DNA from 2 places in the Massilia sp. 01N417 genome. Region 1 is predicted to be linked to the other one. Evidence: predicted binding sites of a transcription regulator. Region 1 holds the regulator's gene; the other holds the start of a gene.
What was found. The regulator HrcA, encoded in region 1, represses chaperone genes, less so after heat shock. The targets are predictions, from matches to a motif close to TTAGCACTCNNNNNNNNNGAGTGCTAA.
Positions count from the first base shown of each region.

Region 2: rpoH (RNA polymerase sigma factor RpoH) is a predicted target of HrcA. The motif match lies at 5,212-5,238, and genes of this name have one in related genera.

Region 1 covers NZ_JBFTRS010000007.1:128,203-135,647, reverse strand. Annotated here, with positions in the region: gene leuS (leucine--tRNA ligase) at 1-1,492, opposite strand, end outside; gene AC1DOQ_RS10195 (barstar family protein) at 1,620-1,946, opposite strand; gene dapB (4-hydroxy-tetrahydrodipicolinate reductase) at 2,067-2,876, opposite strand; gene AC1DOQ_RS10185 (outer membrane protein assembly factor BamE) at 2,882-3,499, opposite strand; gene fur (ferric iron uptake transcriptional regulator) at 3,590-4,021, shown strand; gene AC1DOQ_RS10175 (alpha/beta fold hydrolase) at 4,035-4,901, opposite strand; gene hrcA (heat-inducible transcriptional repressor HrcA) at 4,999-6,012, opposite strand; gene AC1DOQ_RS10165 (HAD family hydrolase) at 6,073-6,786, opposite strand; gene AC1DOQ_RS10160 (hypothetical protein) at 6,982-7,445, shown strand, end outside.
Region 2 covers NZ_JBFTRS010000001.1:143,116-150,560, reverse strand. Annotated here, with positions in the region: gene AC1DOQ_RS00740 (thiamine pyrophosphate-binding protein) at 1-1,476, shown strand, start outside; gene AC1DOQ_RS00735 (hypothetical protein) at 1,644-1,850, opposite strand; gene ftsY (signal recognition particle-docking protein FtsY) at 2,123-3,355, shown strand; gene AC1DOQ_RS00725 (cell division ATP-binding protein FtsE) at 3,362-4,021, shown strand; gene ftsX (permease-like cell division protein FtsX) at 4,018-4,938, shown strand; gene rpoH (RNA polymerase sigma factor RpoH) at 5,379-6,269, shown strand; gene AC1DOQ_RS00710 (dienelactone hydrolase family protein) at 6,456-7,340, opposite strand; gene AC1DOQ_RS00705 (glutathione S-transferase family protein) at 7,409-7,445, shown strand, end outside.

The DNA.
Region 1 (7,445 bases):
CGCCGCAGCACGGGCAGTCGACCTTCAGGAAGGCTTCGTGCTTCTTGAGCGGGTTGCCGGTGCCGTCCGGGACGCAGTCTTCCGGCAGCACGACCGGCAGGTCCTTTTCCGGAACCGGCACGGTGCCGCACTTCTCGCAGTGGATCATCGGGATCGGCGTGCCCCAGTAGCGCTGGCGCGAGATGCCCCAGTCGCGCAGGCGGAAGGTGACCTTCTTGTCGCCCAAGCCCTTCTCGGCCAGGTCGCCGGCCACGGCGTTGACGGCCGAGGTGTAATCGAGGCCGTCGTACTTGCCGGAGTCGATCAGCACGCCCTTTTCTTTATCGCCGTACCACTCCTGCCAGCCGTCCAGCGAGAAGGTCTGGCCTTCCACCGCGACGACCTGCTTGATCGGCAGCTCGTATTTTTTCGCGAACGCGAAGTCGCGCTCGTCGTGCGCCGGCACGCCCATCACGGCGCCGTCGCCGTAGGTCATCAGCACGTAGTTGCCGACCCAGACCGGCACTTGCTCGCCGGTGATCGGGTGCATGACGGACAGGCCGGTCGGCATGCCCTTCTTTTCCATCGTCGCCATGTCGGCTTCGATCACGGAGCCCTGCTTGCACTCGGCGATGAAGGCCTGCAGCTCCGGGTTGTCCCTGGCTGCCTGGGTGGCCAGCGGGTGCTCGGCGGCGACCGCGCAGAAGGTCACGCCCATGATGGTGTCGGCGCGGGTGGTGAAGACGTAGAGCTTGCCCTCGTTGATCAGCTCACCCTGCTCGTCCATGATCACGTGCGGGAAGGCGAAGCGCACGCCGGTCGACTTGCCGATCCAGTTGGACTGCATGATGCGCACGCGCTCCGGCCAGCCCGGCAGCTTGTTGTCGACGTAGTCCAGCAGTTCGTCGGCGTAGTCCGTGATGCGCACGTAGTACATCGGGATCTCGCGCTTTTCGACCAGCGCGCCCGAGCGCCAGCCGCGGCCGTCGACGACCTGCTCGTTGGCCAGCACGGTCTGGTCGACCGGGTCCCAGTTCACGGTGCCGGTCTTCTGGTAGATGATGCCCTTCTCGAGCATCTTCAGGAACATCCACTGGTTCCACTTGTAGTAGTCCGGCTTGCAGGCGGTCATTTCGCGCGACCAGTCGATGGCCAGGCCCATCGACTCCATCTGGCCGCGCATGTGGGCGATGTTCGAATAAGTCCATTCGGCCGGCGGCACGTTGTTCGCCATCGCCGCATTCTCGGCCGGCATGCCGAAGGCGTCCCAGCCCATCGGCATCAGCACGTTGTAGCCGTTCATCCGCAGGTAGCGGTACATCACGTCGTTGATCGTATAGTTGCGCACGTGACCCATGTGCAGCTTACCGGACGGGTAAGGCAGCATCGAGCAAGCGTAATACTTGCCTTTTGGGAAACGCGGGTCATTTTCGACCGCTTTATAGGCGTCGATCGACTTCCAGTAGGCCTGGGCGGCCTGTTCGACTTCGGCTGGACTATATTTATCTTGCATGATGTTCTGCGGACTAATGGAGGTGAGCAGAACATTATACTGGTACATTCACCTACTGGGCGGCGTGGGCACGGGGTGCCCACCCTACGAACCACGTGTAGGGTGGGCTCTCCGAGCCCACGTGGTTTTAACGCAGCTCGAGCTCCAGGGCCGGCTTTTCGCCGTAATCCTCATAGCGCTCGTTGATGCCGATGATGCAGAAGGCCATTTCCTCCAGCACGTCCTCGGCGCGCTCGCGCATGGCGTCGGAATGCAGCACGACGATGTGCAGGGTCTCGTCCGGCCCGAGGCGGACCTTGCTCATGCCGTCCTCGTCGCGCAGGTAGCTGAGGCAGTCGACCCAGGAATCCATGGTGTGCGGGTAGGAGTCCGGGAAGCCGAAGGCGCGCTGGCTCTCGGTGTGGAAGCTTTCGGTGTCGACGATTGCGGCGCCGTTCAGTTCGACGGTGGCCATAGGGATTCTCCGATTCATCGTCGCCCCCGCCTTTCGCGGGAACGACGAAGGTTTATTCGCGGGGCGACTTGATGCGGCCAGTATGCCAGCAGAACGCCGGCAAAGCCGTACAGTTCGGCTTTAAGCCTTCAGGCCCAGCACATCCTGCATGTCGTACAGGCCGGTCGGCTTGTCGGCCAGGAAGCGTGCGGCGCGCAGGGCGCCCTGGGCGTAGCTGACGCGGCTGCTCGACTTGTGGCTGATCTCGATGCGCTCGCCGATGCCGGCGAACAGCACGGTGTGGTCGCCGACGATGTCGCCGCCGCGCACGGTGGCGAAGCCGATGGTCGAGGGGTCGCGTTCGCCGGTCACGCCTTCGCGGCCGTAGACGGCGCACTGCTGCAGGTCGCGGCCGAGGGCGTCGGCGATGACCTCGCCCATCTTCAGCGCGGTGCCGGACGGGGCGTCGACCTTGTGGCGGTGGTGGGCTTCGATGATCTCGATGTCATAGCCTTGCGAGAAGTTCTTCGCCGCCATTTCCAGCAGCTTCAGCGTGACGTTCACGCCGATGCTCATGTTCGGCGCGAACACGATCGCGGTCTTTTCGGCGGCGGCGCGGATCGCGGCCTTGCCGGCTTCATCGAAGCCGGTGGTGCCGATGATCAGCTTGACGCCGTGGGCGGCGCAGTATTCCAGGTGCTCCAGCGTGCCTTCCGGACGGGTGAAGTCGATCAGGTACTGGGCGCCGGCCAGGCCTTGCTCCAGGCTCGATCGGATCGTCACGCCGGTCAGCTGGCCCGAAAAGGCGCCGGCATCCGAGCCGATGAAGGGATTGCCTGCGCGATCGAGTGCACCGGCCAGGGTGGCGTCGTCGGCTGCGGCGATGGTCTCGATCAGCATGCGGCCCATGCGGCCGCTGGCGCCGGCGACGGCGATATTCAATTGCGTCATGCCCCTTACTCCCCGCCGCGCTTGGCCGCGTCTTCGCGCTTGCGCTTCAGTTCGTCCAGCGATTCCTGTTCGGTCTTGGTCTCGTACTTCGAAATGCCGATCAGGCGCGAGATGTATTCACGCTCGCTCGGCAGGTTGCCGCCGTCGATCTTGGCCAGCAGGTTGTCCTTGAAGTAGACGGTGACGCGGCTGGTGGTCAGCTCGCCGTTGCCGCGCGCGAGGTAGAAGGGATAGTCCCAGCGGTCGGCGTGGAAGGCGTCCATCAGCAGCGGGGTGCCGAGGATGAACTTGACCTGGTCGCGGGTCTGGCCGACCTTCAGCTGGGTCAGCATTTCCTGGGACACGAAGTTACCCTGCTGGATGTCCGGACGATACGGCGAGAACACCCACAGGAATTTCTGCAGCTTGGTGACGGTGGTCGTTTGCGCGCCCGAATTCGCGATTGCCGCGGACTTGTCGGCATCGGCGGCGACCGCGGCCGGGGCGGTGCTCACCGGCGCTGCCGGCTTGGTCTGGTTACGCCAGGATGCGCAGCCGGAGACCGTCAGCGTCGTGACGGCAAGGCCGGCCACGAGCGCTGCCCGGGCGTGGGAACGATGGAAAACGGCATTCATGACGCGCATATCTAACCTTAAAAACGATTGAGCGAGATTCTAGAAACGCTATATCATAAAGCACTACGCCCATCTCGGCCCATCTAAGAGTAACAAAACATGAGCAACAACCCAACCGACCTGAAGGCCAGCGGCCTCAAAGCGACACTACCGCGGCTGAAAATCCTGGAGATCTTCCAGAACAGCACGGTGCGGCACCTGACGGCGGAAGACGTATACAAAACCCTGCTGAACGAGAACATGGACGTCGGCCTGGCGACGGTGTACCGCGTGCTGACGCAGTTCGAACAGGCCGGTCTCCTGAACCGCAATCACTTTGAAACCGGCAAGGCCATCTACGAGCTGAACGCCGGTTCGCACCACGACCACCTGGTCTGCCTCGACTGCGGCCACGTCGAGGAGTTCTACGACGAAGAGATCGAAAGCCGCCAGCAGAAGATCGCCCTCGAGCGCGGCTTCAAGATCGCCGAGCACGCCCTCGCCATCTACGGCAACTGCCAGAAGACGGATTGCCCGCACCGGCACCGTTAAGCTGCGCATACTCCTATAGCTCGTCCTGCGCCGCGCGCCGGCTGGCCGCGGCGATGACCCTGTTCACCGCCGCGATCACCAGTTCCGGCTCGTCCTTCTGGATGTCGTGCCCGCTTTTCAGGGTCAGCACCTGGTAGCCTTCGCTGAACTGGCGCAGGAAATTGGCGTGCAGGTCGCGCTTGAGCGCCACCGCCTCCACGCTCTGCAGGAAGAATTCCGGCTTGTCGACTTGCTGCACCGAAGTCAGGACCACCACCGGCACGTCCGGCAGCTTGCCGTCCAGCGGCGGCGGCAGCGCTCCCTGGTCGAGGACCGGCTTCAGCGCATCGTACTCCGCCCTGAACCTGGCCGGCACGAGGGCCTCGAACCGCCGGTCGTCGTCCGCCGCGCGCCCGGCATCGAGCCTGCGCAGGCCCGGATTGAAGCGTTCGTCGGCCGGGTCGACCAGCACCATGCCGGCTACCTGGCCGGGATGGCGCAGCGCAAAGGCGCGCGCCAGCAAGCCGCCGTAGGAATGGCCGACCAGGATGAAGGGCGGCTTCAGCCCCGCCGCGGCCACCAGCTGGTCGAGCTCCCGGCTGCTTTGCAGGATGTTGCGCGGTTCGGGACGCGGGTCGGAGCTGCCATGGCCGGCGCGCGAATAGCTCATCACGTGCGCCGATTTCGCCACCTCCGGCGCCACCTTGCGCCAGGTATCCAGCCCGGTGCCGAAACCGGATTCGAAGATGACGGTATAGCGCCCGCTGCCCTGCTCCGCCGCCTGCACCTGCCAGGCGCCCACGGCGATGCGCTCCTCCGGCGCCGAGGCGCCGGTGCGTGCGACGGCGCAGCACACCAGCATGATGATCGCGAGGATAAGGGGACGTCTGAATCGGTTCACGGCAGTTCCTTGGCGGATGGCGCGCGCGGCGCAGTGAACCGACTATATCTAGAGAGGATTCCCGCCGAAACTGTAAGAAACCTCAGGAGTGAGCGCTTTAGGAATGGCTGAGCGCGTTCGAGAGGAGCTTGGCCGTGATATCGACGATCGGGATCACCCGCTCATAGGCCATGCGGGTCGGGCCGATCACACCCAGGGTGCCGACGATCTTGCCGTTCACCTCATAGGGCGCGGTGACCACGCTCATTTCGTCCATCGGCACCAGCTTGGATTCGCCGCCGATGAAGATCTGCACGCCGCCGGCCTTGCTGGAGACGTCCAGCAGCTGCATCAGGCCGGTCTTCTGCTCGAACATCTCGAACATCTGGCGCAGCGAACTCATATTCGACGAGAGGTCGGCCACCGACAGCAGGTTGCGCTCGCCCGCAATGATCATGTCGTCGGTTTCCTGCAGGGCTTCGCTGCCCGCATCCACCGCGGACTGCATCAGGCGCGCCATGTCGTCGCTCAGCTTGCGCAATTCTCCGGTCAGGCGCGCGCGCACCTCGTCGAAGGACAGGCCGGCGAAATTCTGGTTCAGGTAATTGGCCGATTGCGTCAGCTCGGAGGGGCTGTAGTCGACGTCGGTCAGCAGCAGGCGGTTCTGGACGTCGCCGCGCGGGTCGACGATCACCAGCAGGATGCGTTTTTCCGACAGGCGCAGGAATTCGATCTGCTGGAACGCCGACTCGCGCCGCGGGCTCTGCACCACGCCGGCAAACTGCGACAGCGAGGACAGCATCTGGGCCGCGTTGGCGATCACCTTCTGCGGCTGGTGCGCGGGCAGGCGCATGCCGGCTTCGACGGCGTTCTCGTCGATCTGCCGCACGGTGAGGAGCGTATCCACGAAGATGCGGTAGCCGCGCGGCGTCGGGATCCGGCCGGCCGAGGTGTGGGGGCTGGCGACATAGCCCATCTCCTCGAGGTCGGCCATGATGTTGCGGATCGTGGCCGGCGACAGGTCGAGGCCGGAAATCTTCGACAGCGCGCGCGAGCCGACCGGCTGGCCGTCGGCGATATAGCGCTCGACCAAGGCTTTCAGCAGGGTTTGTGCACGGTTATCGAGTTGCATGGTTCACATTATGCCTGTTCGCCCGCCGCGTGTGCAGTCATGCGTGCCGTCAACGACGCTTCAGGCATGGTTGCGCTCGAGCCAGTCCAGCAGTTCGTCGACATCGCGCACGATCGCGTCCGGCTCGACGCCGTGTTCGATATGCTTGCGGCTGCCGTTGCGGTTCATCCAGACCGCGCGCAGGCCGGCGCGCTGGGCGCCCTGGACGTCGAGCAATACGTCGTCGCCCACGTAGACGGCGTCAAGCGGGGCCACGCCCAGTTCGCGGCAGCCGGCCAGGAAGATCGCCGGATCCGGCTTGGCCACGCCGAACTCGGGTGCCGATACCGACGCCCGGAAATGGTGGGCCAGCCCGATGGCCCGCAGGTCGGCATTGCCGTTCGTGATCGCGCCCAGCAGCACCCTGGTCTTCAGGCGCAGCAATCCCGGCACCACGTCGTCGTAAGGCACCACGGCATTGCGGGCGGCAAAGAACTCGGCCATCGCCAGCTCCACCTTGGCGGCATCCTCGCCGGCCTGTTCGAAGGCGGCCAGCAGGCCGGCGCGGCGCAGCTTGCCCAGGTCGAGCTGGAACTCCGGCTTCTGCGCCAGCAGTTCCAGGCGCGCCTGGCGCAGGCTGTCGATGGTGAAGCGCTGGGCGACACGCGGCGCGTGCTCGCGCAGCCAGGCGAACAGGATCTGTTCGGCTTGCAGGATCACCGGGGCGATCGGCCACAGCGTATCGTCCAGGTCGAAAAGGAGGGCCTTGGGCCAGGCGCGTGGGGTCGTCGTCATGCTCGGGAGTCGGAGGGAGGGCGGGTCAAGGATAGCGAGGCCGGCCTTGAAAATCAACGGCATGCAGATGTCGTTACACCGTGATACAAAGGCAAATGAGGCTGCGGCTTGGCAAATGCTCTAAAATGTCGGGCAATATTCTACTCAGCGGTGCCGCCGGTCCTGCCGTGCGCCATCCCGTCCAACGGAGATTCTATGAAGAGTTCGATCCTGTATGCCGGCGCTGCGCTGGCATGCGCGCTTGGCCTGTCCGCCTGCGGCGGCGGCAGCGGTGACCTGCCCCTGACCGTAACCATCGCCGGCGGCGTGACCAAGGAAGGCCTGGTACTGGTTAACCAGGGCAATGGCGACGAGATTGCGGTTCCGGCCGGCGCGGCCAGCGTCCAGTTCCCGAAATACCTGTCGACCGACGACGAGTTCAACATCTCGTACAAGTCCCTGCCGTCGAACGTCAGCGGCTGCACCATCAGCAACAACAAGGCACGCGCCAACTACTATACGGTCTACACCACGGTGCCGACGGTGTTCTGCACGATCAAGACCCACACCCTGTCGGTCACGGTGACCGGCCTGACCGGCACCGGCCTGGAACTCGTCAACGGTTCCAACCGCAAAGTGGTGACGGCTGCCGATGCGGCCCAGCCGGTGGCCATCGGCGA
Region 2 (7,445 bases), on a different contig from region 1:
ACCCGCGGCCCGGGCGCGACCAATGCATCGATCGGCGTTCATACCGCCTACCAGGATTCGACGCCGATGATCCTCTTCATCGGCCAGGTCGGCACCGACTTCATGGACCGCGAAGCCTTCCAGGAAATCGACTACCGCCGCATGTACGGCCAGATGGCCAAGTGGGTGGCGCAGATCGACCGCGCCGACCGCATCCCCGAATACATCGCGCGCGCCTTCCAGGTCGCGACCAGCGGCCGTCCGGGCCCGGTGGTGCTGGCGCTGCCGGAAGACATGCTGGTCGCGCAGGCGGAAGTGGCGGACACCCGCCGCTACCAGCCGGTGCAGGCCTCGCCCTCCGCGGCCCAGATCGACACCCTGCGCGGCATGCTGAAGGAAGCGAAGAAGCCGCTGCTGCTGCTGGGCGGCGGCACCTGGAACGAACAGGCCTGCGCCGACGTCCGGACATTCGCCGAAGCCAACGGCCTGCCGGTGGCCTGCGCCTTCCGCTTCCAGGACTTGCTCGACAACGAGCACCCGCACTACGTCGGCGACGTCGGCATCGGCATCAATCCGAAGCTGGCCGCGCGCGTGAAGGAGGCCGACGTCCTGATCGCCTTCGGCCCGCGCCTGGGCGAGATGACGACTAGCGGCTATTCGCTGCTGGCGTCGCCGGTGCCGAAGCAGCGCCTGGTGCACATCCACCCGGACCCTCAGGAGCTGGGCAGCGTCTACCAGGCCGAGCTGATGATCGCCGGCGGCGCCCCGGAAACCGCGCGCATGCTGGCGGCGATGGCGCCGGTGGATTCGTCCGCCTGGCGCCACACGATCGAGGAAGCCAGGGCCGAGCTGCGCGCCTGGCAGCAGCAGCCTGCGATCTTCCAGGACGGCAAGGCGCCGCTCGACCTCTGGCAGCTGGTGCAGGACCTGCAGGCCAGCCTGCCCCACGACACCATCATCACCAACGGCGCCGGCAACTACGCGACCTGGGCGCACCGCTTCTGGCGCTACGGCGCGATGCGCACCCAGCTGGCGCCGACCAGCGGCGCGATGGGCTATGGCGTGCCGGCCGGCGTCGCGGCGAAGATCGTCGACCCGCAGCGCACCGTCGTCACCTTTGCCGGTGACGGCGAATTCATGATGACCGGCCAGGAACTGGCGACCGCCGTGCAGTACCGCGCCGGCCTGATCCTGATCGTCTTCAACAACAATATGTTCGGCACCATCCGCATGCACCAGGAACGCGAGTATCCGGGCCGCGTGTCAGGCACCGAGCTGCACAATCCGGACTTCGCGGCGCTGGCCGAGGCCTATGGCGGCCAGGGCGAGGTGGTGGAAAAGACGGCCGACTTCGCACCGGCTTTACAGCGCGCGGTGGCGTTCACGAACGAGAAGAAGCTGCCGGCGGTGATCGAGCTGCGTTATGACGGCAATCTGATTACGCCGGGGGCTACGCTGGAGACGATTCGGAAGAATGCCGAGGCGGGGAAGAAGTAAGGATCGTTGACTTGTGCCCGTCATTCCCGCGCAGGCGGGAATCCAGGTTCGTCGAATACCCGACACAGTAAAACTTGGATTCCCGCCTTCGCGGGAACGACGTTGTTGGTTCGCGGGAACGACGTTGTTGGTTCGCGGGAACGACGATGTTGGTTCGCCGGAACCAGTCAAATACCCGGATTATCCAATCCCAACTCCGCCGGCCAGGGCACCGGCGTATCCAGCGCGCTGCGCGGACCCGAAGGATGGGTCAGGAAAGCGGCCACCAGCGCAATGAATACCCAGACGACGATATTGCGCAGCGAAGCTGCGTTACCGCCACTTACTTCGTCTCCGGAAATGAGCCGCTTGAGGTACCTGGACAGGATCTTCACGATGAGCCCTTGAGAAGGATTCTTTTATAGACATTCGCAATCTATATGATTCGCCGCCGATTTTCCAGCAAACGTATTGATATACGAACTGATGAGCGGCATTCTAGCGACAATATAGATGAGCCGTCGCACATCTGTCGTCCATGTTTCGAGTTAGGCGGACGGCCGGTATGGAAGAGGCTTCGCCGCAACGCTCTGGTAGAATACCGTGATCGTTGACATGCCCGGAATTATCGGGCATATGCATGCAGTTCCCCTCCCCGACTACATCCATGTTTAGTTTCTTCAAAAAGAAAAAGCCTGAAGCCGAGACGCCTGTCCAGGCAGAGTCCGCCGCTGCCGAAACCTCCCCGGCCGCCGAAGCGCCTGCGGAAGCGCCCGCCCAGCCGGGCTTCCTGCGCCGCCTGTTCGGCGCCAGCGACGACACCTTCGTTCCCGAGACCGCGGCGCCAGCCGAGCCCGAGCCGGAAGAGCCGGCCGCGCGCGAGGCCGAGGTTCCCGATCCCGTCGCCACCCAGATTGCCGAGCAGGCCGCCGTCATGTCGAGCGGCTACGAAGGCCAGCTCTTCCCCGAGACCGCCGAGCGGCCCGGCAACGAAGCCGAGAAGAAGAAATCCTGGATGGCGCGCCTGAAGGCCGGCCTGTCCAAGACCTCGAGCAACCTGTCCCTGCTGTTCGTCGGCGCGCGCATCGACGAAGACCTGTACGAAGAGCTGGAATCGGCCCTGCTGATGTCGGACGCCGGCATGGACGCTACCCAATATCTGCTGGACAACCTGCGCCGCAAGGTCAAGGAAGACAAGCTGCTCGACGCCGCCGCCGTCAAGGCCGCGCTGAAGGAGCTGATGGTCGACCTCCTGCGTCCGCTGGAAAAGCCGCTCGAACTCGGCCGCCACGAGCCGCTGGTGATGATGATCGCCGGCGTCAACGGCGCCGGCAAGACCACCACCATCGGCAAGCTGGCCAAGCACATGCAGCGCTTCGAACAGTCGGTGCTGCTGGCCGCCGGCGACACCTTCCGCGCCGCCGCCCGCGAGCAGCTGATGGTCTGGGGCCAGCGCAACAACGTCACCGTGATCTCGCAAGCGTCGGGCGACCCGGCCGCGGTCGCCTTCGACGCGGTGCAGTCGGGCCGCGCGCGCGGCGTCGACGTGGTCATGGTCGACACCGCCGGCCGCCTGCCGACCCAGCTGCACCTGATGGAAGAACTCAAGAAGATCAAGCGCGTGATCGGCAAGGGCATGGAAGACGCGCCGCACGAAGTCCTGCTGGTTATCGACGGCAATACCGGCCAGAACGCGCTGGCCCAGGTGAAGGCCTTCGACGACGCCCTGAACCTGACCGGCCTGGTGATCACCAAGCTGGACGGCACGGCCAAGGGCGGCATCCTGGCCGCCATCGCGCGCACCCGCCCGGTGCCGGTGTACTTCATCGGCGTGGGCGAAAAGCTGGAGGACTTGCAGCCCTTCAGCGCCGACGAGTTCGCCGAGGCGCTGCTGGGGTAAGGCCAGATGATCGAATTCCAGTCTGTCTCGAAAAAATATTCCGCCGACGCACTTGCCCTGAACGATGTCTCGTTCAGCATCGGCAAGGGCGAACTGGTCTACCTCGCCGGCCCGTCCGGCGCCGGCAAGTCGACCCTGCTCAAGATGATCGCCGCCGTCGAGCGTCCGACCAGCGGCAGCGTGGTCGTCAACGGCCAGGACATCGGCAAGCTCAAGAAGGCCGGCGTGCCCTTCCTGCGGCGTAACCTGGGCGTGATCTTCCAGCAGCAGCGCCTGCTGAACGACCGCAGCATCCTTGCCAACACGATGCTGCCGCTGATCGTCACCGGCGCCTCGACCGCGCAGGCCGAGCAGCGTGCCCGCGCCGCGCTCGACAAGGTCGGCCTGCTCGACCGCGCCAGGGCGATGCCGCTGGAACTGTCCGGCGGCGAGCAACAGCGCGTGGCGATCGCCCGCGCCATCGTCAACCGTCCGCAGATCATCCTGGCCGACGAGCCGACCGCGAACCTCGACCGCGCCGCGGCCGACCGCGTGATCGATGCCCTGCGCGCCTTCAATTCCGTCGGCGTGACCTGCATGATCTCGACCCACGACGAACAGATCCTGGACGCCGCCGCGCGCGTGATCCGCCTCGAGCATGGCCAGCTGGTGGGAGGTGCGGCATGAATATCTGGTTCCGCCAACACCGCTTCGCCCTCGGCGCCGCTTTTGCCCAGGTGCGCAAGTCGCCCGGCAGCTTCCTGTTCAACGTGCTGGTGGTATCGCTGGCGCTGACCCTGCCCTTCGCCGGCCTGACCCTGCTCGACAACGTGCGCCCGATGTCGGAACAGCTCTCGGTCGATCCCGAGATCAGCCTGTTCATGAAGACGGACGCCACCCGCGAGCAGGCGCAGGCGCTGGCGCCGCAGCTGCAGCGCATCCTGGCCGGCAGCCACGCGAAGATCAGCTTCACGCCCCGCGAGCAGGCGCTCGACAACCTGAAGGCCAAGAGCGGCCTCGCCGACGTGATCGAGACCCTGGGCGACAATCCCCTGCCCGACAGCTACGTGATGAAGCTGCAAGGCTTCACCAGCAGCACCGACGCCGCCCGCATCGACGGCATCGCCGACCAGCTGCAGGCGCTGCCGGGCGTGGACTCGGTGCAGGTCGACTCGGCCTGGGTGAAGCGCCTGGCCGCACTGCTGGGCGTGCTGCGCCTGGTGCTGCTGCTGCTGGCGATCACCCTCGGCGTGGTCGTGATCGCGGTGGTGTTCAACACCATCCGCCTGCAGGTGCTGACCCAGCGCGACGAGATCGCCGTCTCCAAGCTGCTGGGCGCGACCGACAACTTCATCCACCGCCCCTTCTACTACACGGGCGCCCTGCTCGGCCTGTGCGCCGGCGCGGTGGCGCTGGGTGCGGTGGCGCTGGCCCTGCGTCCGCTGAACGCATCCATCGCCGAGTTCGCCCGCCTGTACGCTTCCGAGTTCCAGCTCGCGCCGCTGTCGCCGCTGGGCCTGGCGGGCCTGCTGGCCATCAGCGCCGGGCTTGGCCTGGTGGGCGCGATGCTGTCGGTGCAGCGGCATCTGGCGCGCATGAATTAATTATTCTTTCGCTAACTCGGCTGCTGTTCGCCAGAAAAAACCGCAGCCGAGGCGGGAAATACGCCTACAAACGTAAGTGCGCCACTTCACAGACCCCATATCATGTGGGGTCTAACCTGTCTTCTACCAGTTCAAATCATAAGAGCGTCACGTTTGACCCCTGTCAACCGGAGCGCTCTCACCTGCTCTACAGTTGAAACAAAGCCAAAAAATCAATTCTTTAGAGCAATACTTTAGCAGGACTTAAGGACGTCGTCGGGGATATGGTGGCGGCTAGCACTCACCTCAAGAGAGTGCTAATATTACGTCAGTACTAAACGGAAGTGGCTCAAGAGCACACCGTTCGCATCCCGTAACAAACCGTAAAACTTGCGCCTCCGGGGCGGTTTTGCGGTCAAATTGACGATGCAGCACAGATTATTCTACGAGGGAAAATGACTATGTCCGCACAATCCGCATTGGTTCCCGCTGGCACCCGTGCTCTGGGACTGGGTTTCACTGGCAATCTCGGCAACATCGACGCCTATATCTCGGCCGTCAACCGTCTGCCGATGCTGTCCCACGAGGAAGAGGTCTCGCTGGCAAAGAGCTTGCGGGACAAGAATGACCTGGACGCCGCGCAGAAGCTGGTGATGTCGCACCTGCGCCTGGTGGTCTCGATCGCACGCGGCTACCTCGGCTATGGCCTCCCGCACGCCGACCTGATCCAGGAAGGCAATATCGGCCTGATGAAGGCAGTGAAGCGCTTCGACCCGAACCAGGGCGTGCGCCTGGTGTCGTACGCCATGCACTGGATCAAGGCCGAGATGCACGAATACATCCTGAAGAACTGGCGTCTGGTGAAGGTCGCGACGACCAAGGCCCAGCGCAAGCTGTTCTTCAACCTGCGCAGCAACAAAGTGGGCCTGGATGCCATGTCGCCGCAACAGGTGGCCGACATGGCGCAGATGCTGGGCGTCAAGCGCGAAGAAGTGGTCGAGATGGAAACCCGCCTGTCGGGCCGCGACATCGCGCTCGAAGCGCCGACCGACGACGAAGACGACAAGTTCTCGCCGATCGCCTACCTGTCCTCGGACCAGCAGGAACCGACCAAGGTGCTGGAAGCCAACGACACGGTGCGCCTGCAGTCGGAAGGCCTGGAAACGGCCCTGGGCAAGCTGGACCCGCGTTCGCGCCGCATCGTGGAAGCACGCTGGCTGGCCAACGACGACGGCTCGGGCGCGACCCTGCACACGCTGGCCGAAGAGTTCGGCGTGTCGGCCGAGCGCATCCGCCAGATCGAAACGGCTGCGCTGAAGAAGATGAAAACGGCGCTGGCGGCTTATGTGTAAGCCATCACCGCGGCAAGGAAAAAGGCACCTTCGGGTGCCTTTTCGTTTTGGGCGGCGCCGTCAGCGAACCCGCCTGAGGATGCGAAGTGTCATGAGAAGTCCGATCAAAGCGAGAGTTGAAAGGCTTCGATTGAAACAAATTGCACCCCGAAAAGCTTCCCCCTGACAAAGGGAATCTCTACCGCTTCAGTCCAGCTTTTCCTTGAAGAAGGCGACCGTCCTGCCCCACGCCAGCTTGGCCGCCGCCTCGTCGTAGCGTGGCGTGGTGTCGTTGTTGAAGCCGTGCTCGGCGCCGGCATAGACGAAGTGCTGGTAGTGCACCTTGTTGGCCTGCAGCGCGGCCTCGTAGGCCGGCCAGCCGGCCAGGATGCGCTCGTCCTTGCCGGCATCGTGGATCATCATCGGTGCGCGGATGCGGGCGACGTCGGCGGCTTGCGGCTGCGAGCCGTAGAAGGGCACGACGGCCGCCAGGTCCGGGATCTGGGTGGCCAGGTAATTCGCGATGCCGCCGCCATAGCAGAAGCCGACCACGCCGACCTTGCCGCTCCCCTGCGGCAGCGTGGCCAGCGCATGCGCGGCGGCGACGAAATCGGCGCGGGTCTTGGCCTGGTCCAGCTTGGGGAAAAGTTCCCTGGCCTTGTCCTCGTCGCCGGGATAGCCGCCCAGCGGGAACAGGGCATCGGGGGCATAGGCGATGAAGCCCTCGAGCGCCAGGCGGCGCGCGATGTCTTCGATGTGCGGATTCAGGCCGCGGTTTTCATGCACCACCAGGATCGCAGGCAGCTTGCCCTTGGCGTTCGCCGGCATCGCCAGGTAGCCGCGCACCTTGCCGTAGCCCTGCGGCGACGGGAATTCCTGGTAGCTGGTCTTGACACGCGCATCGCCGGCGGCAACCAGCGGCGCCGCGAACGAAGGAGACAGCTGCGCCAGCAGGGTGGTGGCGGTCACGCCGCCCACCGCATAGCGGCCTGCCCGCGCGAGGAAATCGCGGCGCGACAGGCGGCCGTGCACATAGCCGTCGAACAGCTTCAGTACTTCGGGGTCGAAATCCGCCGCGGTCAAACGCTTCATCTTTATCTCCTTGGTTGAGCACCGAATCCGGATTAGTATATTGCTTATTTTGAAAGAGGAGCAAACCCATGCCGCTCGCGCTCTACGGTCATCCCTTTTCCTCCT